Regions from separate parts of the Paenibacillus sp. TC-CSREp1 genome, predicted to be linked through region 2. Evidence: riboswitches for the same ligand, from Rfam matches in the RefSeq annotation. Region 2 holds a riboswitch; each other region holds the start of a gene.
The links. Region 2 has a riboswitch for thiamine pyrophosphate ahead of thiC (phosphomethylpyrimidine synthase ThiC). Riboswitches for the same ligand answer to the same signal wherever they lie in the genome.

Region 1 (6,202 bases), on a different contig from region 2:
TGTAGAGAATGTCAGTCACAATTTTGGAGACCGTACATTATTTAAAAATGTTTCTTTTCGTCTGCTTGCCGGAGAGCGCGTCGGCCTGGTCGGGGCCAATGGTGCAGGTAAATCAACCCTTATGAATATCCTCACGGGTAAACTGCTGAAAGACAGCGGTAAAGTGGAATGGACGCCTAAAGTCCGTTATGGATATCTGGATCAGCATACAAAGCTGACCCCTGGCAAAACGATTCGTGATGTACTGTAGGATGCTTTTCTGCCACTGCTTGAGCTGGAAAAGGAGCTGATGCAGATCACCGATCAGATGGCCGATGCAGATCCGGACAGACTTGAGCAGCTGCTGGAGGAAATGGGTGAAATTCAGGAGCAGCTGGAGCAGGGCGATTTTTATCTGATTGATGTCAAAGTGGAAGAAATGGCAAACGGTTTGGGGTTAAATGCGATTGGTCTTGATCGGGATGTTGCTGCCCTGAGCGGTGGACAGCGCACTAAGGTGTTGCTTGCAAAGCTGCTGCTGGAGAAGCCAACTGCCTTATTATTGGATGAGCCGACAAACTATCTTGATGTAGAGCACATTGAATGGCTGACGCGTTATTTGAAAGACTATCCGCACGCCTTTCTGTTGATATCACATGATACAGAATTTATGAATGAAGTTGTGAATGTGATTTATCATCTGGAATTTGCCAAGCTCACACGCTACGCTGCCAATTATGAGAAGTTTCTGGAGATGGCGGATATGCAGAAGGCGCAGCATATTGACGCTTATGAAAAGCAGCAGGAATATATTAAAAAGCAGGAGGACTTTATTCAGCGGAATAAAGCTCGTGCATCCACCTCGGGACGCGCAAAAAGCCGGGAAAAGCAGCTTGGCAAAATTGAGCGGATTGATCGTCCGGACGAAGCGGCAAAACCAACTTTTAAATTCAAGGATGCCCGTGCAAGCAGCAAAACCGTGTTTGAAGGTGTTGATTTTGAAATTGGTTACACGTATCCGCTCCTGCCAAAGATGACGATGACCATCGAACGCGGAGAGAAGATTGCTATTGTGGGCTGTAACGGTGTCGGCAAATCAACACTGCTCAAGACAATTCTGGGTAAAATCCCGCCCATTAGCGGTAAAACCTTTCTCGGAGATTATCTGGAGACGGCATACTTCGAGCAGGAAGTACGTGCTGCAAATATCACGCCGATTGACGATGTGTGGAATGAGTTTTCTCATCTGACTCAAAATGAAGTGCGTGGACATCTGGCCCGCTGCGGCCTCAAAAATGAACATATTACACGTCCTTTGAACATGCTGAGCGGTGGGGAGCAGGCTAAGGTTCGTTTGTGCAAGCTGCTAATGCGTGAAAGCAATTGGGTGCTGTTTGATGAGCCAACGAACCATCTGGATGTTACTGCGAAGGCCGAGCTTCAGCGTGCGTTGAAGGAATACAAAGGAACCGTTTTGCTTGTATCCCATGAACCTGATTTTTACGAAGGCTGGGTCACCAAAACGTGGAATGTGGAAGAATGGTCTGAAAAAGCACGATGACAAAAAAATCCGACTGTGGTAATATAGGCTACAACTTCAACTTCATATGAACACTAGGGGGGCCGCACGATGCGGCTGAGATGGAAGAATGCGATTCCGGACCCTTTGCACCTGATCTGGATCATACCAGCGTAGGGAAGTGGCGCGTTTCAGCATAATGACAGTAAGTGATCCTTTTATGAACGAACAGGAACCTTACTATACAGTGATGCAGGCATGAGTTACCGCCGAACGGTTATGGACTTAACTGTTTAACAGGTATTAGCTGCACGCTCGTTATTTAACTGGACCTTTGTTTATACGCAGCCACTCCTACGGGAGTGGCTTTTTTGTGTTATGCCATTTCCGTACTTTATGCTGAACCGATGAGAGGAAGGACAACGTGAACAAAACAGAACTTGCGGCAGAAAGTAATGAAAAGAATAAACCGCTGATCGCTAACTCTCCAATGCAAATGGACACATGCAGCCCGACATGCTGCCAAGATGACTCTTCCTTTGAACTGCATGTTGTGTCTACCAATAAGGGTGAGCGAACCACGGTACTGAATGTTGTCAAGCAGATATGGCCTTGGGTGGATTACATTCATATCCGGGAAAAACAGCTCTCGCTGCAGCAGCATTTCATCTGGGCCAGCCACATGACAGAGTCAGGGGTTCCATCCTCACGTATAGTCATCAACGGGGCCAATCCGTTTGTGCCCAGCGAATTTTGCCGGGGTGCACACTGGAGTCAGCAGATGCTGACGAAGGCGGATGTGAGCATAAATGCTGTGAATAAGGGGGAACGGATGCGCTTGGGAGTATCGGTGCACTCCTTAAATGAGGCACGTGTGGCAGCGGATTACGGTGCAGATTACCTGTTCTTCGGGCATGTGTATACAAGCCGAAGCAAGCCTGACTTAACGCCCAGGGGGTTGGAGGTGCTGGCTGAAGTATGCTCAGGCGTTGACATTCCTGTGATTGCCATTGGTGGTATCCAGGCATCCAACATCCAGGCGGTGCGGTTAGCGGGAGCTCGTGGCGCTGCTGTGATCTCGAGTGTATTTCAGCATGAGGACCCAGCTCATGCGATCCGTCTTATAAAACAGGCTGCAGAAAGAGTAATATGAATGTTTCAAAATCAAGGAGATGAGCACATGCAAAAGCGAGGAACCGTCACACGGGATCAAGGTTCTGATGATCAATCCAGATGGAATGCATGCTATGCCTCGGATGAAACATATGAATCCGATACTTCATATGAAACTGCCAATATCCCGCGATCTGTATCATCCGGCATGCAGCATGCAGAAACCATTATTGTTGGCGGAGGCGTTATAGGCTGTGCTATTGCCTATGAATTGACACGAAGAGGACATGAAGTGCTTCTGATCGAGCAAAACGAGATTGCCAGCGGAAGCTCCTGTGCAGCTGCGGGAATGCTGGCTGCGGATAGTGAGGATTTTGCTCATCCTGTTATTGCTCAGGCTGCTCTTGAAAGCAGAGCATTGCTGCACAGTCAAAAGGATCAATTGTCTGCTCTATCGGGCATGGAACTCGGGTTGAGGCAGAGCGGATTCATCACACCGTTCAGATCATACAGTGAAATAAGTCGTTATAAGGAAAATCGAAGAGTCTTGCCACTGACGGAACAGCTTTGGTGGGATAGAAATACGGTGCAGCGAGAAGCAGGCTGGCTTAATCGGGATACGTATGGTGCTTATTACCGATCATTGGAGAGTGAAATTCTGCCCGTGTCGTTGACCAGAGCTTATGTGAGGTCAGCACACAGGATGGGCGCCCGGATATGGGAAGGCGTCAAGGATATTCAATTAATAGTGAATCAATTTGGTGTACAAGGGATTGCTACCCCGAAGGGAAATGTTACCTGTAAACACGTAATTATAGCCGCTGGCTTGAATGGTGAAACGCTGCTGCAGCAGGCTGGTATCAACCTGCCTTCAACTCCGGTCAAAGGCGAGGTAGCTGCGATTCAATTTCCGGCGGACCAAACAGCTTACAAACCGGATCGCACGCTTTATGCGGAGGATGTCTACATCGTTCCAAAAGCGAATGGAGAGGTGTGGATCGGGGCTACGAGCTGGCCCGGGAAAAAAGATCACAGCGTATCAGCCTATAGTGTGCAACGATTGCTTAGTAGCGCAAGCAGCTGGGTTCCTGGCATCAAAGAAGCTCATTTCTTGCGGGCGTGGGCAGGTGTAAGACCTTCGACTCCGGATGGTCTTCCGTATATAGGAGAATGCGAAAACATGCCTGGTTTGTTTACTGCCTATGGGCATTACCGCAACGGAATATTGCTCAGTGCGGTAACCGGACGCTGGATTGCAGACATGCTGGAGGGCAAAAGTGCTGAGGATATTGGGATTGAAGCCTTATCGCCTAATCGATTGAACAGAAAGGAAGTTGTGCGTTGAACATTATCGTGAACGGACAGAAGATGGAAATTGATGATGATTTGAATCGGGTGGACAAATTGCTGCAATCCTTTAACCTGCAAGTGAAAACGGTTGTTGTAGAGCTGAATCGTAACATTTTGACAAAGGATCATCATGAAACAACAGCGCTGAGAGAAGGCGATCGAATCGAAATTGTTCATTTTGTCGGTGGGGGCTAAATTAAGATAGGTCGCAGCATAGTTAATCATTTAAATTTGGGAGAGTGATGATATGCTTCATATCGGAAAATATGAATTTAATTCAAGACTGCTGCTGGGAACAGGCAAGTTCACGGATTTGCAAGTTCAGAGCCAGGCTGTGGATGCCTCGGGTACAGAGATATTGACCTTTGCGGTACGCCGTTTGAATCTGGAGGAGGCGGGTAAGCAGCATTTTCTGGACACGCTGGATTTAAGTAAATATACACTCCTGCCAAATACGGCAGGTGCCTCAACTGCAGAAGAGGCGGTGCGGATTGCGGAGCTTGCACGGGCGTCAGGACTTTGTGATATGATAAAAGTTGAAGTCATCGGAGACGGAGTAACGCTGCTTCCCGATCCGCTTGAAACGTACAAGGCTTGCAGCATTTTGCTGGAAAAAGGCTTCACGGTGCTGCCTTACATTTCGGACGACGTTATTTTAGCCAAACGACTGCAGCTGCTGGGAGTTCATGCGGTGATGCCGGGTGCTTCTCCGATTGGTGCGGGCCGAGGCATCATTAATCCATATAATCTGGAGATAATTATTGAGCAGGCCGTTGTGCCCGTCATTGTTGATGCAGGTCTGCGCTCACCCAAGGATGCTGCTTATGCCATGGAACTGGGAGCAGACGGTGTACTCCTGAACACGGCGGTATCCGGATCTGCTGATCCGGTCAGCATGGCGAAAGCGATGCGGCTGGGGGTGGAGGCAGGAAGGCTCGCGTATACGGCAGGCATGATCCCGGTGAAGCGTTATGCGGCAGCAAGCAGTCCGGCGGAAGGAATGGTTCATACATGACAGAACAGTTATACCAAGCGGAGCAGGGCGATCGTTATTCCAGACAGGAGCGATATGCTCCTCTCGGCCCAGAGGGTCAGGCCAAATTAAAGGACAGCAAGGTATTAATTATTGGAGCAGGCGCACTTGGAACAGGTATTGCCGAAACGCTGGTTCGCTCTGGTGTTGGACAGATAACTATTGTCGATCGGGACTATGTGGAATGGAGCAACCTGCAGCGGCAGCAGCTCTATGTTGAGCAGGATGCAATAGAACGCATGCCCAAAGCCATGGCGGCAGTCAAACGTTTAACTGCGATTAACTCGACCGTTCACATTGAAGCCAAGGTGATGGATGTACGCGTAGACGAACTGGAAGAGCTCATCCCGGAGGCCGATCTGATTATGGATGCAACCGATAATTTTGATACAAGGTTACTCATTAATGATATGGCTCAGAAGCATCAGATTCCATGGATTTACGGGGGCTGTGTCGGCAGCTACGGGATTACGTATACGTTTTTGCCCGGGGAGACACCTTGTTTGAACTGCCTGCTGGGCGAAGTGCCTCTTGGCGGAGATACCTGTGATACGTCGGGAATCATTCCTCAAGCGGTACAGATGGTAACGGCGAATCAGACAGCGGAAGCAATGAAGCTGCTTAGTGGCAACACAGCGGCTCTTAGACGAAAGCTGTTGTCTTTTGACGTGTGGCGCAACGAGTACATATCCATTAATGTGGATGGAGCGAAAAAGCAGGACTGTGCTTCATGCGGCCCATCTGCCACGTATCCGTTTCTTTCGGCATCCAATCTGGAGAAAACGGATGTACTTTGCGGCAGAGACACGGTGCAGATTCGTCCTGCGCGGCCCATGCGGCTTGATCTTCAGCAGACAGCTGATCGTCTGACTCGGCTTGATGAAGGAAAAGTGGAGAGCAATCCTTTTCTGGTGTCATTGACAACAGGTAAGCATAGATTGGTCATTTTTCAGGATGGCCGTGTTCTTGTTCACGGTACAAAAGACACTGCTGAGGCGCGTTCTCTGGTACATCGCTATTTTGGCTAAATAAATAAACTCAACGTACACTCCAATGTGATGAAGGTTTAAAGTCTGTTCCCGGTGGGAATGGACTTTTTCTTTTTAAGGCATCCTAACGGTACAATGCATGCCAGAGAGCGGCGGAAAACAGACGGGCCGGGTGAGATGTATGAAAACAGCGATTATGTTAGCAGGTTTGGGTGAGGC
Region 2 (6,202 bases):
TTTAACAGAGGCAAAAACGGCCAAATAAGGTTTGTAGGATTCGTTAGAATTGGGAGACGAGATTTAAACCTGCATCGGTATAAAAGTGACCCGGACTCAAGCCTACAGGCCTAATTCCGGGTCATTTTTATTTACTGGAACTGCCTTCCTTCCACTTTTACTTCTACTTCCACTTCTACTGCTACTGCTACTGCTACGATACCACAGGATACTACGGCTACCTTTTCACCTATGATCGCGTCCGGTACTCCTCGGCTTTCGCCTGCATTCCGGCGGCTACAGCCTGCTCTTCGCTCAAGCCACGGTCTGCGGCAAAGGCACGGATGTCCTGCGTGATGCGCATGCTGCAGAACTTCGGCCCGCACATGGAGCAGAAATGTGCCTCCTTCGCCCCTTCTGCGGGCAGCGTCTCGTCGTGATAGGACAGGGCCCGTTCCGGGTCCAGTGACAGATTAAACTGATCCCGCCAGCGGAACTCGAAACGCGCCTTTGACAGCGCATCATCCCGACGCTGGGCGCGTGGGTGGCCTTTGGCCAAATCCGCGGCATGTGCGGCTATTTTATAAGCGATAACCCCTTCACGCACATCGTCCTTGTTGGGAAGCCCCAGATGCTCCTTAGGTGTTACGTAGCAGAGCATGGACGTACCGAACCAGCCAATCATCGCCGCTCCGATGGCAGACGTAATGTGATCGTAGCCGGGCGCAATGTCAGTGGTCAGCGGGCCGAGGGTATAGAACGGTGCTTCCTGACAGATTTCCATCTGCAAATCGACGTTTTCCTTGATCTTGTGCATCGGCACATGCCCCGGCCCTTCGATCATCACCTGCACATCATGCTTCCATGCAATCTGCGTTAATTCACCGAGCGTTGCCAGCTCCGCCATCTGTGCCTCGTCATTGGCATCGTAGATACTGCCTGGACGCAGTCCATCCCCCAGAGAGAAGGCCACGTCATACCTTTTCATAATCTCGCAGATTTCCTCAAAATGGGTGTACAAAAAGTTCTCTTGATGATGCGCCAGACACCACGCTGCCATAATCGACCCGCCCCGTGACACGATGCCTGTCATCCGCTTCGCAGTCATCGGAATATAACGCAGCAGCACGCCGGCATGAATCGTAAAATAATCCACGCCCTGCTCCGCCTGCTCGATCAGTGTATCCCGGTACAGCTCCCATGTTAGAGCCTCAGCCTCTCCGTTCACCTTCTCCAGCGCCTGATAGAGCGGCACCGTACCAATCGGCACGGGAGAGTTGCGGATAATCCATTCCCGGGTCGTATGAATGTCCTTGCCTGTGGAGAGGTCCATCACCGTATCCGAGCCCCAGCGCACCGCCCAGGTCATCTTCTCTACCTCCTCCTCGATGGAGGAGGATACAGCCGAGTTGCCGATATTCGCATTGATTTTAACGTGAAAATGGCGACCAATCAGCATCGGCTCACTCTCCGGGTGATTGATGTTGGATGGTAGAATCGCCCGCCCGCTTGCCAGCTCCTGCCGTACAAATTCAGGCTCTACGCCTTCACGAATCGCGGCGTATTCCATCTCTGGCGTAATGATGCCCTGCCGCGCATAATGCATCTGTGTAACGCAGCGCCCAGCCTGAGCGCGCAGCGGCTGCCCCCGGAATCCGGGGTACTCCTCCGCCCCGGCTCTTCGTCCACCAGGCTTCAAGCCGTTATCCTCGGGCTTCACCGCCCGGCCTTCATATGCTTCTACATCACCGCGCTCCATAATCCAGTGATTCCGGAGCGCTGGCAGCCCTTTCCGAATATCCATCTGGAATTCGGGATCGGTCATCGGGCCGCTTGTATCGTAGACACGCAGCGGCTCATTATGCTCCACCCCTTGGGGAGTATTCGTGTCATGAAGGGCAATTTCACGCTCCGGTACAGCAATGTCCGGCCGTGAGCCCTGAATGTATACTTTGCGGCTGCCGGGGAAGGGCTGAACCCCTTCCGCCGCTCCGGATTTCTTTTCCACCGGATGACCATCGCGCCCCAATTCCTCTGTTCCGATCTGCTTCCCCGTTTCGTTACCTGTATTCATGTCTCCTGTCTCCTCCTCCGTGATTTTGGCTCCGTGTCGTTTGTACACGAATGTGTCAGCTTTGCATGGCTCACCCACCTGTCCAGAACATCCAGAGCACAGAAGCACAACAGGAATGACCCTGCGCACACAGCCGCATTGATCCAGGAGACACCTTATTATGTACAGGCAGCGTCGAATTCAGGATTGGCTTCACGATGAGTTCAGGTTATTCCATCGCTTTTGTTGTTCGTTGCTCCACCCTGTCGTCTAACCCCTGCCTCACAATCTGCGATCAGATCAAGGATATCACGAAGGCGGACGCTCAACATACGAAGCTCAACTTGCCGCTGTATATAAAAAAGCCGGTTCCGAGGGAACCGACTCATGTCCATCACTATAAACGTAAACATAGGCATCTCGCTGCAAAAACAGCATCTGCGCCTGGTTAACGTCTATAGTGTTTGTGGTCAAAAGGCCGATTACTTCCCTACGCTGGTATGATCCAGATCAGGTGCAAAGGGTCCGGAATCTCGTGCGATCCCGTCTCAGTCCGGACAATTCGGACTCCCCCAGTAACGTAAACATATTACGGCATACACGCCGCTGTTCAACTACAACGATGATGCTCAACTGGCCCCGCCGGGCCGTCCATTACAGAGTAGCTTAATCTGGTTAGAAATACAACCTTTATATTCCAGAGAATTTGTATGTTCAGATGGAACAGGAGCAAAAGCCCTTTAACACAAATTCTATTGGAACAAATATTGGAGCCAATTTCACTCCAAAAAAGTACGACAACGAATTTACGACAGCATAAGTCCCATCTGCGCTGCCGCTTCCTTCAGCACGGGTGCATACTCATGCAGTGTCTCCTGTGAGAGCCTGCTGACCGGGCCAGACACAGAAAGCGCTGCCGCAATGCTGCCCCTGCGATCCATAATCGGTACGGACACCGCAGCCGCTCCAGGCTCACGCTCTTCATAGCTCGTTGCATACCCGCTCTCCCGGATGTCTTCCATCTGCGAAAGATACACGGCCGGGTCGATAAATACGGGCCATTCCGGGCCGTTCATCAGCTCTTCGCGGTCCTCTTCCGTGGCAAATGCCATCAGCACTTTACTGGAAGCTCCTACGGAAAGCGGCAATCTGGCCCCTACAGGCGCAACCCGGCGAATGGCCTGATCACTCTGTACCGCCTGAATCCGAATCCGCTCGCTGCCGTCTCGGAGGTAGAGACTCACCGTTTCACCCAAACGATCGCGAAGCCTCTCCATTGCAGGTAACAATAGAATCGCAGGATCATCACTGCGTGACATATGGGCAGACAGCTCCCAGATGCGAATGCCCAGTCGGTACTTCTCCGTGGCCGCATCACGAATGACAAAGCCCTTATCCTCCAGCGTAGCCATCAAGCGATGCACCGTGCTTTTGTGCAAACCGATCTGGCTGGCAATTTCGGTGAGTCCAAGATCACTGCGTGTGGTAAAACATAGTAATATATCCAGCGCCCGTTCTACAGCCCGGACGGTTAACTTACGGTCTTCCATGGCATGATGCCCTCCTCATGTTTCATCACATGAAACTTGGTTACATAAATTATATGAGAAACGGTCTCATCTGTAAACCGAAAAGAGTGATGAAGCTGGCGAAAACTTGAAAATACCATGCCATTTCACATATCTCTCTTGCACCTTAATCTCCTGTAAATTTCACACTATGGAAATGTTATCTATACAACTAAAGAACTATATAACAATTGCGTAACAAATGGCGCTAATCAATTGACTTTAACTATATCGGAACATACGATAAAGATAGGAACACATTTAATTAAATCCATACTAAAGCATGACTTTAGCATCAGGATGTCTGCTTGATTTTAAGTAAAATAAATAGCTGTTGTTTGCCAGTTGTAATCGTATACTGAATTTCGCTTAACTGAATTTTAAAGGAGGGGCGTGCATGTATTCGACATCCCAGAGCGAAGCCCCGCTGCATACCAAAGTGTCCGATCTGCCCTCTTCGTTGTCACCAAGGCTGATTCGGTTTAAACATATTGTCGTAGCGTTGCTGCTCTCCGTTGTATTTTTCCTGTTGTTTTGTTTTATTGCCTTACACGGTTATATTGCATGGGTGCTTTCGAACCCTACAGTCGCACCTGTTTTCTCGAATCCCATGCAGGCCAAAAACATGAAATACGAGGATATCACCTTCCCGGCAGCAGACGGCAGCCGCACAATGCAGGGCTGGTATATTCCAGCTAGTAATGACTCGGGTAAAACGATTATTTTCAGTCACGGATATGGTGCCAACCGCGAGGAAACCTGGGTGCCGATGTATGATCTGGCCCACTACGCACACCAGCTCGGGTTCAATGTTGTGATGTTTGATTACGGCTTTGCCTCTCAAATCAACAGAGCTGTAGCTACAGGCGGCAAAGCCGAGTCACAGCAGCTGCTTGGTGCTATTCAATTCGCGAAGCAGCGCGGAGCGCAGGAACTGGTCGTATGGGGATTCTCCATGGGAGCAGGCACCGCTTTGCAGACCGGATTGCTGACGAATGAAGTAGATGCCATGATTCTGGACAGCACGTTCCTGCTGGAGCCGGACACGCTCTACCATAACATTCATAATCAGATCAATCTGCCGCGCCAGCCTACACTGGAGATTATGAAGCTGCTCTTCCCTGTGCTGAACGGGACAGGTCTGCAACAGATTCCGTATCAGGAAGTGAAGAAAAAGGACTATTCGTTCCCGATCTTCTTTATCCACGGTACGGAGGATGAGAAGGCTCCTTATCCAATTGCTGAACAGCTTGCCGCCAATCAGACCAATCCATATTCGGAGGAATGGATCGTGAAGGACGCGCATCACGAATTGATTTTCAGGGAGCATCCGAAGGAATATTTACGCCGTGTTTCGACTTTCCTGAGTCATGTGACCAAGACCAGCAGTGACGATGTGCAGCAAACCGCAAGTAATAATGTGCGTTGAGCTACTAATTTATAGATGAACTTTGTTAGCGTGGTCCACGCTGCAAAGCTCAGTGAACGTGTTCAGAGCCCCGAAGGGGCTCTTTTTTTGCATGCACATAGGACAACACGCCCCCGGAATATACTGTTGTGAATGAGCTATATAAGCTGAACTATTTATCTACACGTGAACGGAGAGGACAAAAAAACTGAAAAAGCGGAGCGGTCGCCTGAAAGCTTTCTGCAAGAAAGCTACACCGGAAGCATACGCTTATCACTGGATTTTCCCCTTTGTAAAAGGGAATTCAAAAAAATCTGGGGATAACCGCTACTCTCCAGGTTGTTCTGTCATCGGAGTGGATGGTGTAAAATCCTTAGTTCAACTTATATAGCATAAATGAACGTAGACTGCGTGGAATGATGAAAGTTTACTTGATGATCGCTTCATGATTGCTTGATGAAAGCTTGTACGATGAATTAATAATTAAAAATGCAGGATTGGAGGTCCACTGAATATGAACTGCGACGAATATGGCCGTCTGCTGCCTTTGCGGACACTGGAAGAAATCCGTTTCTGGAAGGAGCAGGAGAAAGAACATACCCTCCTGATTCGGGCACTGGTGCCTGACCTGGAGCCTGCTTATGTGAAACTGCTGGAGGAATGGGAGGCAGCCTTTGCGAGCAGCGAACGAGCAGCGAATCAGCTGATCAAGCAGCTGCTGCCCGCAACCCATCCGCCGGCTCCCTATATCGTGCGCTGCATTGATCAGCTTGTCTCGGCAGCTCAGGATCAGTCCAGGGCGTTTATTAAACAGCTGTATGTCATGCTGGAGCAAAGCGCCGCTGTACGTGCGCTACCACTTGCTCAAACTGTAATTCTGCATATCATCCGTGAATCAGAGTATTTCCTGGGGGTACTTGAAACCTTGAGCCAGCCCGGCATCCTGCGCGAAGCATCATCATCCACGCTGCTGGAGAACGCACTGCACAGCACCCGTTCAGATGACAACAAGGAGGTTTGGCGTGAAGCCAAAGAAACTCAATCCAGTTCCACTATTCAGACAAATTCAGCTCCCACTTCTACTGCACAGGCGCAATCTGCATCCTCCCAGCCTTCTGCTGGCGGCAGTGCTTCAACTGAGCCTTTAACGAGTGCTTCCACGGTTAAAGAAAAGCCGGTTCCCATTGGCGGGCA
Region 3 (6,202 bases), on a different contig from region 2:
TCTGGGCATTCGTAAAGTTATCCTGTGTGAGATTCCACAGCCGGAACGAAATAATAACATTATGCTTCACAGCTTCACGAGCGAAAGTCAAAATATTGCGCAAATAACCATCACGATCCGTTGATCCCTCATGTCCGTCAAAGCTGTGCAGGGAGAAATTCATCTGTCTCAATGCAGGTTTGCCCAGCAGTTTATGCTGTGTCTTTGGCAGGAGTGTACCATTGGTTGTAATGTTAACCTTGAATCCCTTCGCATGAGCGGAATCCAGGAGCAGGTCGATTTTGGGATGCAGCAAAGGCTCGCCTTTGACATGCAGGTAAATATGTTTGGTGTGCGGTTTGATCTGATCCAATATATGATTAAACACTTCAGGGTCAATAAAGCCTTTGGCTCTTTTCGTTTGTGGACAAAAGCTGCATGCCAGATTACAGATGCTTGTGATCTCGATATATACTTTCTTGAACGTTTTCAACTCAGGGTCCCCATTCTGCCGGGAGGAAAGTGAAACAGTTCCTGCCCTCATTCTTTATGCGGCCATATGGGCCAATCCCCATTATATCGGGTTAACGAGCGAAGGTAAATCGGTAAACCGCAGCGTTGCCAAAACAAGCGTCAAGTCTCATGCCCTCTTTACATTCTGGACGCATGTGATATATGCTTGGATCATAACTGCATATTTTGCACATCACACTGGGGGAGCCTTACGGCTGAGACGAATATATCATTCGGACCCTTTGAACCTGATCTGGATCATACCAGCGGAGGGAAGTGGAGCAGCTCTTGTGGATAAAGGATTCTCCATTGATTTGGCAGAGTCCATGCTGGTAAAACCTCTATAGCTTCGCTCATTTCCTCTGGAAATGAGTGGGGCTTTTTTTGTTTTCTCATCGCATGGGCATGGACGGGAATTCGTTAAAGACTTGCTCTCGCCGCGTATGAACCTTAAAAACGGTAGATAAATTGCCGGAGCTAATGATCAAAATGGAGCTGCTTTTGGCTTTGAACGAAGTTCAAAGTAAGGGAAGCGATAGCTCGAACACAAGCTGTACAAAAAAGCTGTTACAGAGGCCGTTGCGATCGGGAGGATAACAGCCAGATGAGTGTACAACTTTCCCTTGTATGACCTTAGAAAATCTGGGTACAAAACGGATGTTCATCGGGATTCATGTGTGAATAAGCCGTATTGCAAGTTCTTCGATGTAATGGTCTGGATGTAAATACCAGCTTGTCTCACCATGCAATTCATTTTAGATCAAGGAGGTAATGACGTTGTCTTATCTTGAGCGTGTACGTGCACTTAATCCTTTGGTTCATAACATTACAAATCTGGTGGTAGCCCCTTTCACTGCCAATGGCCTGCTTGCCCTTGGAGCCTCTCCGTTCATGGCCTATGCTCACGAAGAAGTTGCTGACGTTGCAAGTATCGCTGGCGCAGTTGTGCTGAACATCGGTACATTAGATGAAAAGGTAGTTCAAGCCATTCGGCTGGCAGGACAGTCCGCTAATGCGCATCATGTACCCGTTGTGCTTGATCCTGTCGGTGCCGGGGCAACTGCATATCGCACGGAGACGGTGCAGCAGCTTGTTCGTGACCTTCGGCTTACTGTATTGCGCGGGAACGTTGCCGAGGTTGCTCATGTCATAGGTGTACCCTGGAGTATTAAAGGTGTGGATGCCGGGGAAGGTGAAGAAGACCGGATCAGCATCGCGGAACGGGCTGCACAGCAGCTTGCATGTATTGTTGTTATTACGGGTCAGTACGATATCGTTACGGATGGGTATCAGACGTTTCTCATCAGCAACGGACATGTACTGCTTACGAAGGTCACCGGCGCGGGATGCCTTCTCAGCTCGGTCGTTGGCGCTTTTGCAGCAGTTGCCCGGCCGGGAGATGATTTACTGAACAGCATTGTCGAGGCTGTTGCTTTTTACGGTGTTGCAGCCGAACAAGCTGCCGCCCTTACAGCTCAGCAGGGTCCAGGCAGCTTCCAGATGGAGTTGTTAAACCAGCTTGCGAAGGTGACACCCGAGTTCGTATCAGAACATTCACAGATCCGTCAGATCCGCGGAGGTGCAAGATGAATATAACCCAGGCTTTGACAATAGCAGGTGCCGATAACGGCGGTGGTGCAGGTATCCAGGCAGATCTCAAAACCTTTCAGGAGCTTGGAGTATACGGAATGACGGTGATCACAGCCATTGCGGCACAGAACACAACAGGTGTCCAAGGTGTATTCCCCATCAGTTATGCCGGCATAGCCCAGCAGCTTGATTCGACGGGAGCAGACTTTGAACCACATGCAGTCAAAACCGGCATGCTGTACAGTGCCGAGATTATTCGTCTCGTTGCAAGCAAATGGCGGCAATACGGCTGGTCCAATCTGGTTATTGATCCGGTAATGGTAGCCAAAGGCGGAGCGCCGCTGCTCCAGCAGGAGGCCGTACAAGCTCTCATTGAGGAGCTTTTGCCTCATGCCTTGATTACCACGCCCAATATTCCCGAAGCGGAGCTGCTCACAGGCATGAGCATTAACAGTCTGAGCGAACGTGAAGAAGCCGCAAAGCGATTAGTGCAGATGGGCACAGCATATGCCTTGATCAAAGGGGGACATGATGCGGGAAGCGGCATGATTGTGGATGTTTTGTATGACGGGCAGTCTTTTCATTATCTGGAGAATGCTCGGGTAGACACACGGCATACCCATGGTACAGGCTGCACGTTCTCTGCTGCCATTACGGCCGAACTGGCCAAGGGTTCGACTGTTGTGGCTGCCGTTACAACCGCGCGAGCGTTTATCCAGGCAGCCATCGAAGATGAGCTGGGAATCGGGGCCGGGCACGGACCAACGAATCACTTTGCGTACCAGCGCAGACAGCGGGGTGAGCGCTAATGCGGGTATGGGATGCAGAGACGGTGCGCCGCGCGCTGCGGCTGTATTTGGTAATGGGCAGCATCAATACGACGCGTGACCCGGTGGAGGTGCTGCGCCAGGCGATTACTGGCGGCATTACGATGTTCCAGTTCCGCGAGAAGGGAACTGGAGCATTGGCAGGCGAAGCCCGCACAGCGCTTGCGCTGCGGCTTCGCGAGGTGTGCAGCCAGCACGGGATACCGTTCATCGTGAACGATGATATGGAGCTGGCTGTGCAGGTGGAGGCCGACGGCGTGCATGTCGGCCAAGGCGATGCGGACGCGGCGCTGGTGCGCGCCCGCATTGGCGAAGGGCGGATGCTTGGCGTATCCGCCCACTCCGCCCTTGAAGCCCGCCGTGCCGTGCAGGCGGGCGCAAGCTATCTTGGCGTCGGGCCGATGTACCCGACGCGCTCCAAAGCGGATGCCCACGCTGTGCTGGGCCCCGCCGGGGTTGCGGAACTGCGCGCCGCAGGCATCGCAGTTCCGGTGGTTGGTATCGGCGGCATTGCGCCCGATACCGCGGCCGCCGTGATGGCGGCTGGAGCCGACGGCGTAGCCGTCATCTCCGCCATCGCGGGTGCGGCCGATGTGCGCGCAGCGGCTACACAGCTCGCTGCGATCACGCTTGGGGAGCAGGCATAGCCGCGCTCCCCACACACCCACAAACCAGGATGCAGCCGTGCGGTGCTGCATCCTTAACCTTTCAGTACCAGCCATCTAAACGATGAATCTTTTACTGTTCTTGTACTTCATATATAATCACTCTCAAATACATCATGTATAATTCCCTCTCAAGCACCTCATATATAATCCCCTCATCGACAGCTCACCTCCGAAAAATACATGTTGACTCTCACGCAACGTGACACTGTACAATTCATGTTGTAAGGAGGTCTTACTCATGGCCATGAAGGTTAAGGAAGTCTCTGAACTGGCTTCCATCAGTGTGCGCACACTGCATCACTATGACGAGATCGGGCTGCTTGTCCCGGACGAGATTACCGCTGCCGGATATCGCATGTATTCCGACGCCAATCTGGAACGGTTGCAGCAGATTTTATTTTTCAAAGAGCTGGGCTTCTCCCTGAAAGAAATTAAAAATATTATAGATGACCCGACCTTCAGCGCGGAGGAAGCACTGCATATGCACAAGCTCATTCTGCTCGAAAAACGTCAGCGTCTGGACCAGATGATTGCAACCATTGATAAAACCGTATTACACCTGAGAGGAGAAATTAAGATGACTGCCAAAGAGCAATTCCACGGCTTCGATTTCAGCCATAACCCTTACGAAAAAGAAGCGCGCGAACGCTGGGGAGATCAGGCCGTGAATGAGGCCAACCAGAAATTACAGCAGCAACCTGCGAACAAACAGAAAGAACTGGCTAAACAAATGAACGATATTTTTGCACGCTTGGCAGCACTTCGCCACACAGCGCCTGATTCCGCAGCAGCACAGGCCGAGATCAAGCAATGGTATATGTATTTGAATCAGATTGGAAACTACACTCCAGCTGCCTTCAAAGGACTTGGGCAAATGTATGTAGAGGATGAACGCTTCACTCGAAATATGGATCAGTTTGGCGAGGGACTGGCACAGTTTATGTGCCAAGCGATGGCCATATTTGCCGACCGCAACGAATAGCTTCCAAGGACATACTGCACTCCTGCTCCATACTCTAGGAGGTAAACCTGCTGCGATCATACATGCAGTTTCATCTTCCCATTCAGAACAATGCCCTCACATCAAAAAAGGACGTACGCCCCTGGCGTAACGTCCTAATCCTTTTAGAAGCTAAACGTATTACGGCCGCAATGTGATCCCTACGGATGGGACGCACTCCGAATACTTTTTAATATCTTCTTGGTGAATCTTGATCTATGCTTCCACTTCCGAATTCAACCTGACCTATGTTAAGCTCTAGGTGTTTGATCCGAGGTTGACGCTTCTGAAGCCATGCTTGTTTTCGCCATCCGGCCTGGAATCTGCCATGCGGAGACGATAGCCAGAACGACAAACAACAGATCGATGGGCTCACTGAAATATTCCGTGAATGTTTCTGCAAATGCACTGATCATTTCTCCGTTAAACACCAGATTCATCATACTCATATCCGTGTACAACTGAGCTGTAAAATATACAACCGTCAAATATTTGCCCAGCAAAATACCGATGAGTGAGAAAACTACAGCAATAATTTTGTGTACCGTCGCAATTTGTTTGTTGGAGAACAGCACTACGGCGTAACCACACAGCACCCCTACCAATATGGCGATAAGTCCAACCTCATACTCCGTCATAGCTGCAACCGCAGCCCATACCACACCTCCCAGTATGGCAGCAATCAAACCGCCGATGATCGGCATCCCGATTTTAACTCCTTGCTTTTCTTCCACGATGTCTTTCCCTCCTGAGTCATGCTAATACTGATTTTCCAGAATTCACCTTTACTATAAAACCACATAAAGCTTCAAATTTCAACAACTTTCTACTTTTTTCTACCCATATGCAGTCTTATCTGAACATGTCGTCTCACCTAATGCTCTCAAATTCGCTGCTGATCTAACAAAAAACACCCCTTCTACAGCCTGATTTCACCGTAAAAGAGATGTCTGCTTCCTCTTGTCTTGACCTAGAGGATCAATATATTTAATTATACCTGAGCTTTTCTGGAAGGCTGTATAACAGCCGAAATCTGCTCCAAAATAGCATCCAGCGAAGCCGGATCATGCACGTCATATTCATCAATGTTCAGCCGCAGCACAGGACACGCCGTAAACTGGTTAATCCACACCGAATAGCGTTCATGCATATGCTCCCAATATGAACGGTCCGTTTGAATTTCCATCTCACGTCCACGTTCCGTAATCCGGTTCAGAATGGAAGGCAGACTGCCTTCCAGATAAATGAGAACATCCGGGTGTGGAAAATAAGGTGTCATCACCATTGCTTCAAACAAGCTGCTGTAAGTTTCAAAATCAGTAGCCGACATCGTTCCCTGATCCGCATGCATTTGTGCAAAAATGCCCGTATCCTCATAGATAGAACGATCCTGTACAAAGCCGCCGCCCATTTCAAAAATTTTCTTCTGCTCTTTAAAGCGCTCTGCGAGAAAGTAAATTTGCAGATGAAAGCTCCAGCGTTCAAAATCATGATAAAACTTCTCTAAATAAGGATTGTGATCAACCTGCTCCAGAGATGTTTTGAAATTCAAACGCTCTGCGAGCGCTGCTGTTAACGTTGATTTACCCACCCCTACTGTTCCTGCTACTGTGATCAATGCATTC
Region 4 (6,202 bases), on a different contig from region 2:
ACAAGTAGCTTTTCCAGCAAGGCAATGAGCAGGAACAGCAGCAGGCTGAGCGCCACAATAATCATGATCGCTACAAAGAGACGATCTGTACGGTACGCTGACTTTTGCAGCATCATATAATAGCCGATGCCTTTGTCTGCACCGATCCATTCGGCAATGATTGCACCCATCACGCTGTAAGTGGCGGCAATTTTGATGCCGGAAAATACCGATGGCAGGGCATGAGGAAGCTCCAGCTTCCAGAAGATATGATGGCGCTTCGCGCCAGCCATACGCATGTAGTTCATCATCGCAGCATCGGTGCGTGTGAGTCCGTCCATAGCGGCGACCGCTACCGGGAAAAAGCAGACCAGAATAATCGTAATCAGCTTGGGTAGCAGGCCAAAGCCAAACCAGATCAGCAGAAGCGGTGCCAGCGCGATGGTCGGAATATTTTGACTAAGAATAAGTAAAGGATACAAGGCTGATTTGAGAAAAGGAATGAGATGCAGCACCATCGCAATGACCAGGCCAACGGCTGTTCCGGCCGCAAAGCCGATCAGGGTTAATTGGATCGTTGCAGAGGCATGCATGCCGAGACGATCGGCCTGTGAAGCTGCTTCACGAGCGATGTCGGACGGCGCAGGCAGCATCCATTTCTCAATATGGAACAGGGAAACCGCCCCTTGCCATATCGCAATAAAGAGAATAACCGCCACAAGTGGCGGCCATACACTTTTGAAATAGGCAGACATTAGCGGTATTTCTCCGTCAGCATATCCATGCTGAACCCGTCTGGACTGTGTGCGATTTTGATCTGGGAGATGATGCTTGGACTGCCGGCTTCCACAAGCACCTCATGCATTTTGCGGACCACTTCCAGTAGTTCCTCAAGTTCGCCCTCCATCGTGGTGTCGAGTGCATTAACCTGATATTTCAAGCCGGACTGCTGAATCACTTCAATCGCGCGGTCTACATAAGGGTATGAATTCTCGCCGTTTGGCGTTTTCGGTATCACTTGAATGCTGAGTAACGTGCTTGCCATGAGAGATCAAGACTCCTTTCGGGTGTGGGGGGGATAAGTAGAATAGTGATTGTACACATTGCCACTCCGAGTGCAGTCCCCTCTACGATCGCTGTTATCCCCAGATTTTTTTGATTCCCTTTTCAAAGGGAAAAATCCGGTGATAAAGGCGACCGCTTCGCTTCTTCTGAGGGGTCTGTACTCTCCGTTCTTGTGTACAAAAAATCAACTTATCCATTGTGTTTAGCAAATAAATCAAGAGAAAGCGCAAGCTTCCGATGTAGCTTTCTTACAGAAAAAGCTATAGGCGATCGCTTCGCTTCTACACTTTACGTTTCTGTGTAAATATCAAATTACGTTTTTACATAAAGTGATAATATTACCTAAGGTAATATTATTAATAGCGATTTTTACTGCGGTAAAAATTCGTTTGTATACGCCTTGGATACGTCAATTTCTTTATCCAGAAGCTTCTTGCTAAACATCCAGTCGGTGTAGTTCTTCCACACTTCTTCCTTCTGCTCGCCCCAGCGAGGTGCGTCGTCCTTGTATTTCGGGCTGAGCCATTTCTGGCTTGCCAGCACCAATTCCTTATCCAGATCAGGTACAGCCTTGATCAGAATGTTCGCAGCCTCTTCAGGATGGTCAATCGCATACTGATACCCTTCGGAAGTGGCTTTCAAGAAAGCTTTCACCAATTCAGGGTCCTTCTGAATCGTCTGCTCGTTAGTCACAAGCACAGGTGTGTAATAGTCCAGCGCTTTGGCGTAATCTTTTACATATAACATGTCGATGGGTTCACCGCGGAGTTCTGCTTCGATCCCGGTCCAGGCATAGAAAATCCAGGCAAAATCAATATCCCGTTTGACCGCTGTGAAAAAGTCCGCGTCGCCCATATTAATATTTTTGACTTTGGATACGTCAGCACCTTCGCCCTCCATAATGGATTGCATCACAGCCTCCTCAACCGGCGAGCCCCAACCGCCATACGTTTTGCCTTCGAAATCCTTCGGCGATTTAATCTTGCGATCCACTGGAGCGGCAAAACCGGATGTATTATGCTGAATCACTGCCGCAATCGATACGAGAGGTACGTCCTGTGTGCGCGCCTGAGTCACACTCTCCTGGTAACTGACACCAAACGGTACTTCGTTAGAAGCGACCATTGTATCTGCACCGCCAGCTCCTGGCTGCACAATCTCGACATTCAGACCTGCTGCTTTATAGAATCCCTGATCTACGGCTGCATACAGACCGGTATGATTGGTATTTGGGGTCCAGTCGAGCACAACCTTTATATCTTTCAGTGCCGCGCTGCTGCCTTCACTTTTGCTGTCTGTGCTGGCACCTCCGTTCTGATCGGCCGGTGCGGCTTCTTTACCGCCACATGCTGCAACGGTCACCAATAGTACACACATGAATAACATTCCCAACATTTTACGCCAGTTCATTCGATTCTCTCTCCTTCGTTCTGTCCGGCCGGGTGGCACGGGGTACTCCTTGGCTTCATATCCAATCCCTTTGCATAAATCGGCTGATTTATACCTCGCGGGTTATCCAGATGACGACATTTTTCTGTTTCTGCTTGTCAAAAGAAAACAAAAAAAGCGCCCCCGTAATCCGGGACGCGTGCAGGTTTGAGAGAAGGGCGTTCAGCTTATAGCTGTGCCTCTTGCAATATACTCCGATTCCTACGCTGGCATGATCCAGATCAGGTCTAAGGGTTAGTATCTTGATGGGATACACTCTCAGCCGGCCAATTCCGACTCCCCTGGGAAACTATGAAGTTACGGGCATTACTAGGTGTAATTATAGGCCAGTGACGAGTATGTGTCTAGGGTGGGTCTTGAAAACCGCTGGAGATGCATCTTTTGCCGCCTTTTCAACCCTTGCTGCGTCACTTTCCCTTGATGTGTCCCGGCACGCCTGAGGTAAACGTTCAGTTTGGAAGGGGGATTCAGCGAAGTGGGCTTCATTCCGTGTTTTCAGATATACTCTATTCGCCAAACGTTCACATAATGTTCACTTATGAGAGGGGAGTGCAATTGTCTATAATGATCCAAGTTACAGAAAGGATGAGTGTAATGCCAGTAAGCAAGAAAGAACAAGTTATTTTTGGAATCATGATGTGTACAGGAATGGTTCTCGTGATGATGACCTTTAATCTGTGGCACACGGGAATGTTAGACCAGATGTCTATGATGCAGATCCTGCTTCAATTCGTGATCTGCTTTATTATCGCATTTTTGGTGGAATCCTTCATTGTTGGTCCTGTTGCGAAAAAAATTGCCTTTTCCCTGCCATTTGCCAAGTCAGGTAAAGTAAAAGGCATCATTACCATGTCATTGTTTATGGTCATTGGTATGGTTCTGATCATGTCTCTGTATGGCATTGTGACTGCCTATATTGCCGATCAATTAAATGGTGTATCTGTATTTGGGGCGTATTTGCATACCATAGCACGTAACTTTAGTCTGGCTCTGCCACTGCAGCTGCTTATTTTAGGACCGCTCGTGCGATATTTGTTCAGCAGATTGTTCAAGGGCGGGAAAACAGCTGTATCTGCTTGAATCCATCGTTGAATAGAGCGGTTATCTCTCAGGAGAAGAGTGGTTTATCAGTATTTCCTGGGCAATTTATATTGACCCTTCTCTTTTGAAAATCAGATTAATTTTTGTTTTTGGGGCGAATGACTCAGGAAGTTCTGATATAAGCAATCCAATAAAATAGGCCAATCAAAATTACAGCACTAACGATTGTGGTCAGGATGCCACTAGCCCATATACTGCGTTTAGCTTGTTGGACGAGTTCATCTGCTCTTTGGTTGGCAGCCTCGGCCTCTGATGAAATCAGGTTGTTTGGATTCATGTTCATCGAGAAACAGCTCCATTCTATAACATATACTCTATTGTATAGAGGAATATTTTGAATTCAGACCTTTTACCGTTGATCTCCTCCTGAAGGCAAACAATTGTTGGATGGAAAATTAGTCATTTAATCACTTTATACGATTATAGCTGTATCTGATTTAACAATGCAAAGCTGCGTAAGAGGAGCCTGTGTTAACAGGGATCAACGAGCATAAGAACTCATTTTTCTGGTTTTTACTAAAAATCGGGCTTGAGAGATTGCAATTTTAATCTGTCTTCGTATATACTGGTAAACACAATTACAGATCGGATCATGCCGTTGAAGAGAATCCAACTCGGAGGCGTTTTCGCCAGGGAGCGAATTGAAACTTTCCCAAGTTAACCGGAACCGCCCGTTATCGCGGACCAAGAGGCTGAATCAGAAGAATTTGAATGATTCGGCAAGTTGGGTGGCACCGCGAGCAGAGCGCTCCTCGTCCCAAGGGATGAGGGCGCTCTTTGTATTTTTTTAACCAAAGGAGACGGTGACCATGTTAGATATGAAGTGGGTTCGGGCACATGCAGAAGAGGTTCAGGCGGCAGCTGACGGAAAAAAAATCAAAGTGGATATTGCGGTGTTAATCCAGCGGGATAATGAACGCAAAGCACTGCTGCAGCAAACAGAGGAAGGGCGGCGTCTGCGTAATACATTGTCGGCAGAGATCGGGAAGCTGATGCAGACGGGAGAGCGGGAGCAAGCAGAGACGATGCGGGCACAGGTGAAACAGCTTAATGATGAGCTGGAGCAGAAAGAGGCAGAGCTGGCGTTGATTCAGGAGGAGGTAACCAGACTGCAATGGCTGGTGCCGAATGTGGTATCACCGGATACACCTGCAGGTCTGTCGGACGAAGATAATGTGGAGCTGCGGCGGGTGGGCGAGCTGCCCGAGTTTGACTATGCAGCAAAGGATCATGTCGAGCTTGGGGAGCTGCATGGACTGATTGATATTCCGCGCGGCGTGAAGATTGGCGGAACGCGAAGTTATGTGCTGAAGGGCGCTGGTTTGCTGCTGCACCGGGCAGTACAGCAGCTTGCGCTGGATCTGCTGCTGAGGCACGGATTCACACCGCTTGAGGTTCCGCTTATGGTCAGAGAGGATGCTTTGGTGAATACCGGATTTTTCCCGACAGGCCGGGATCAGGTGTATGAGCTGCAGGGTGAGAACAAGTGGCTGGTAGGTACATCCGAGGTGCCGCTGGTTTCGTATTATGCGGATGAAGTCATTGATGTGAAAGAGCCGGTAAAACTGGCGGCAGTATCGACCTGTTTCCGCAGTGAAGTAGGCTCGGGTGGACGGGATGTGCGAGGATTGTACCGTGTGCATCAGTTTGCCAAGGTGGAGCAGGTGATTCTGTGTGCACCGGACGCAGCGGAATCGGAGCGTATGCTGCAGGAGATTACGGGACATGCGGAGGAACTGCTGCAGCAGTTGGAGCTGCCGTACCGTGTGGTGGCTGTATGTACAGGCGATATGTCGCAGAAAACGTACAAACAGTATGACATCGAAACGTGGATGCCAAGCCGCGGCGCTTACGGCGAAACTCATTCGTCGTCGAATCTGCATGACTTTCAGGCTCGCCGTTCGAATATTCGCTGCCTGGATGAGCAGGGCAAGCTGGTTTACTGCCATACGCTCAACAATACAGCCGTAGCATCACCGCGTATTCTGATTCCACTGCTGGAAAACCATCAGCAGGCCGATGGCAGCATTCATATTCCGAAAGCGCTGCGACCATACATGGGCGGACTCGAACGTTTGATGTTGCCGGTGTGTGAGCAGGGTGAGGAACAAAAAGAAGAGATATGACGATGAGGATGCAGCTTCCATTCACGCTCGTTAATAATTTCAATCTGGCCCGATTGCAGTGCTTTTTCGAAACGGTTGCGGGCGGTTTTCATTAATAAGATCATCTCATCTTCCGGGCGAATCTTGGTAGACGTTGAGGTGGTGATAGCCTTCATACGTTTTCTGGTGTTTTTAACAGCAACCATGTCCAGCAAACTTTTCTCAATCATACAAGCCTCACCCTCTTATATGGTTTGTATTACAACAGTATTTCGTCACTTTTGTATATTATACAATGAAAATCAGAAAAGGGGCCTCACTCTCTTTCCGATCCTGTCATTAACTTTAACCACCTCTTGTCCGATATAAGGTATAGTTGCAGTAAAATATTGGATGTTAGAGAAGGCGAAAAAAAGATGACAGGAGAGAGACTGGACATGAGTAAAATGAAATGGGCTTTACGAGGCATGCTCGCACTGATTCTTGCACTCACCGTTACAGTG

Region 1: linked by a shared signal. The riboswitch ahead of ACQSGY_RS08195 (thiamine phosphate synthase) and the one ahead of thiC (phosphomethylpyrimidine synthase ThiC) in region 2 are both predicted to bind thiamine pyrophosphate.
Region 3: linked by a shared signal. The riboswitch ahead of thiM (hydroxyethylthiazole kinase) and the one ahead of thiC (phosphomethylpyrimidine synthase ThiC) in region 2 are both predicted to bind thiamine pyrophosphate.
Region 4: linked by a shared signal. The riboswitch ahead of ACQSGY_RS22235 (ABC transporter substrate-binding protein) and the one ahead of thiC (phosphomethylpyrimidine synthase ThiC) in region 2 are both predicted to bind thiamine pyrophosphate.

Annotation. Positions count from the first base shown of each region.
Region 1 is NZ_JBNOKM010000004.1:350,137-356,338, reverse strand. Features, by position in the region: partial or broken gene ACQSGY_RS08200 (ABC-F family ATP-binding cassette domain-containing protein) at 1-1,540, shown strand, start outside; TPP riboswitch at 1,586-1,695, shown strand; gene ACQSGY_RS08195 (thiamine phosphate synthase) at 1,923-2,651, shown strand; gene thiO (glycine oxidase ThiO) at 2,679-3,956, shown strand; gene thiS (sulfur carrier protein ThiS) at 3,953-4,156, shown strand; gene ACQSGY_RS08180 (thiazole synthase) at 4,209-4,976, shown strand; gene ACQSGY_RS08175 (ThiF family adenylyltransferase) at 4,973-6,022, shown strand; gene ACQSGY_RS08170 (winged helix-turn-helix domain-containing protein) at 6,123-6,202, shown strand, end outside.
Region 2 is NZ_JBNOKM010000036.1:9,936-16,137, forward strand. Features, by position in the region: gene thiC (phosphomethylpyrimidine synthase ThiC) at 230-2,053, opposite strand; TPP riboswitch at 2,503-2,616, opposite strand; gene ACQSGY_RS29720 (IclR family transcriptional regulator) at 2,839-3,582, opposite strand; gene ACQSGY_RS29725 (alpha/beta hydrolase) at 3,998-5,029, shown strand; gene ACQSGY_RS29730 (Fe-Mn family superoxide dismutase) at 5,523-6,202, shown strand, end outside.
Region 3 is NZ_JBNOKM010000020.1:923-7,124, reverse strand. Features, by position in the region: gene ACQSGY_RS25275 (radical SAM/SPASM domain-containing protein) at 1-472, opposite strand, end outside; TPP riboswitch at 683-784, shown strand; gene thiM (hydroxyethylthiazole kinase) at 1,264-2,082, shown strand; gene thiD (bifunctional hydroxymethylpyrimidine kinase/phosphomethylpyrimidine kinase) at 2,079-2,891, shown strand; gene thiE (thiamine phosphate synthase) at 2,891-3,556, shown strand; gene ACQSGY_RS25255 (MerR family transcriptional regulator) at 3,816-4,559, shown strand; gene ACQSGY_RS25250 (hypothetical protein) at 4,829-5,311, opposite strand; gene ACQSGY_RS25245 (deoxynucleoside kinase) at 5,569-6,202, opposite strand, start outside.
Region 4 is NZ_JBNOKM010000015.1:77,296-83,497, reverse strand. Features, by position in the region: gene ACQSGY_RS22245 (ABC transporter permease) at 1-734, opposite strand, end outside; gene ACQSGY_RS22240 (MTH1187 family thiamine-binding protein) at 734-1,024, opposite strand; gene ACQSGY_RS22235 (ABC transporter substrate-binding protein) at 1,414-2,454, opposite strand; TPP riboswitch at 2,674-2,786, opposite strand; gene ACQSGY_RS22230 (hypothetical protein) at 3,088-3,573, shown strand; gene serS (serine--tRNA ligase) at 4,404-5,720, shown strand; gene ACQSGY_RS22220 (Ig-like domain-containing protein) at 6,137-6,202, shown strand, end outside.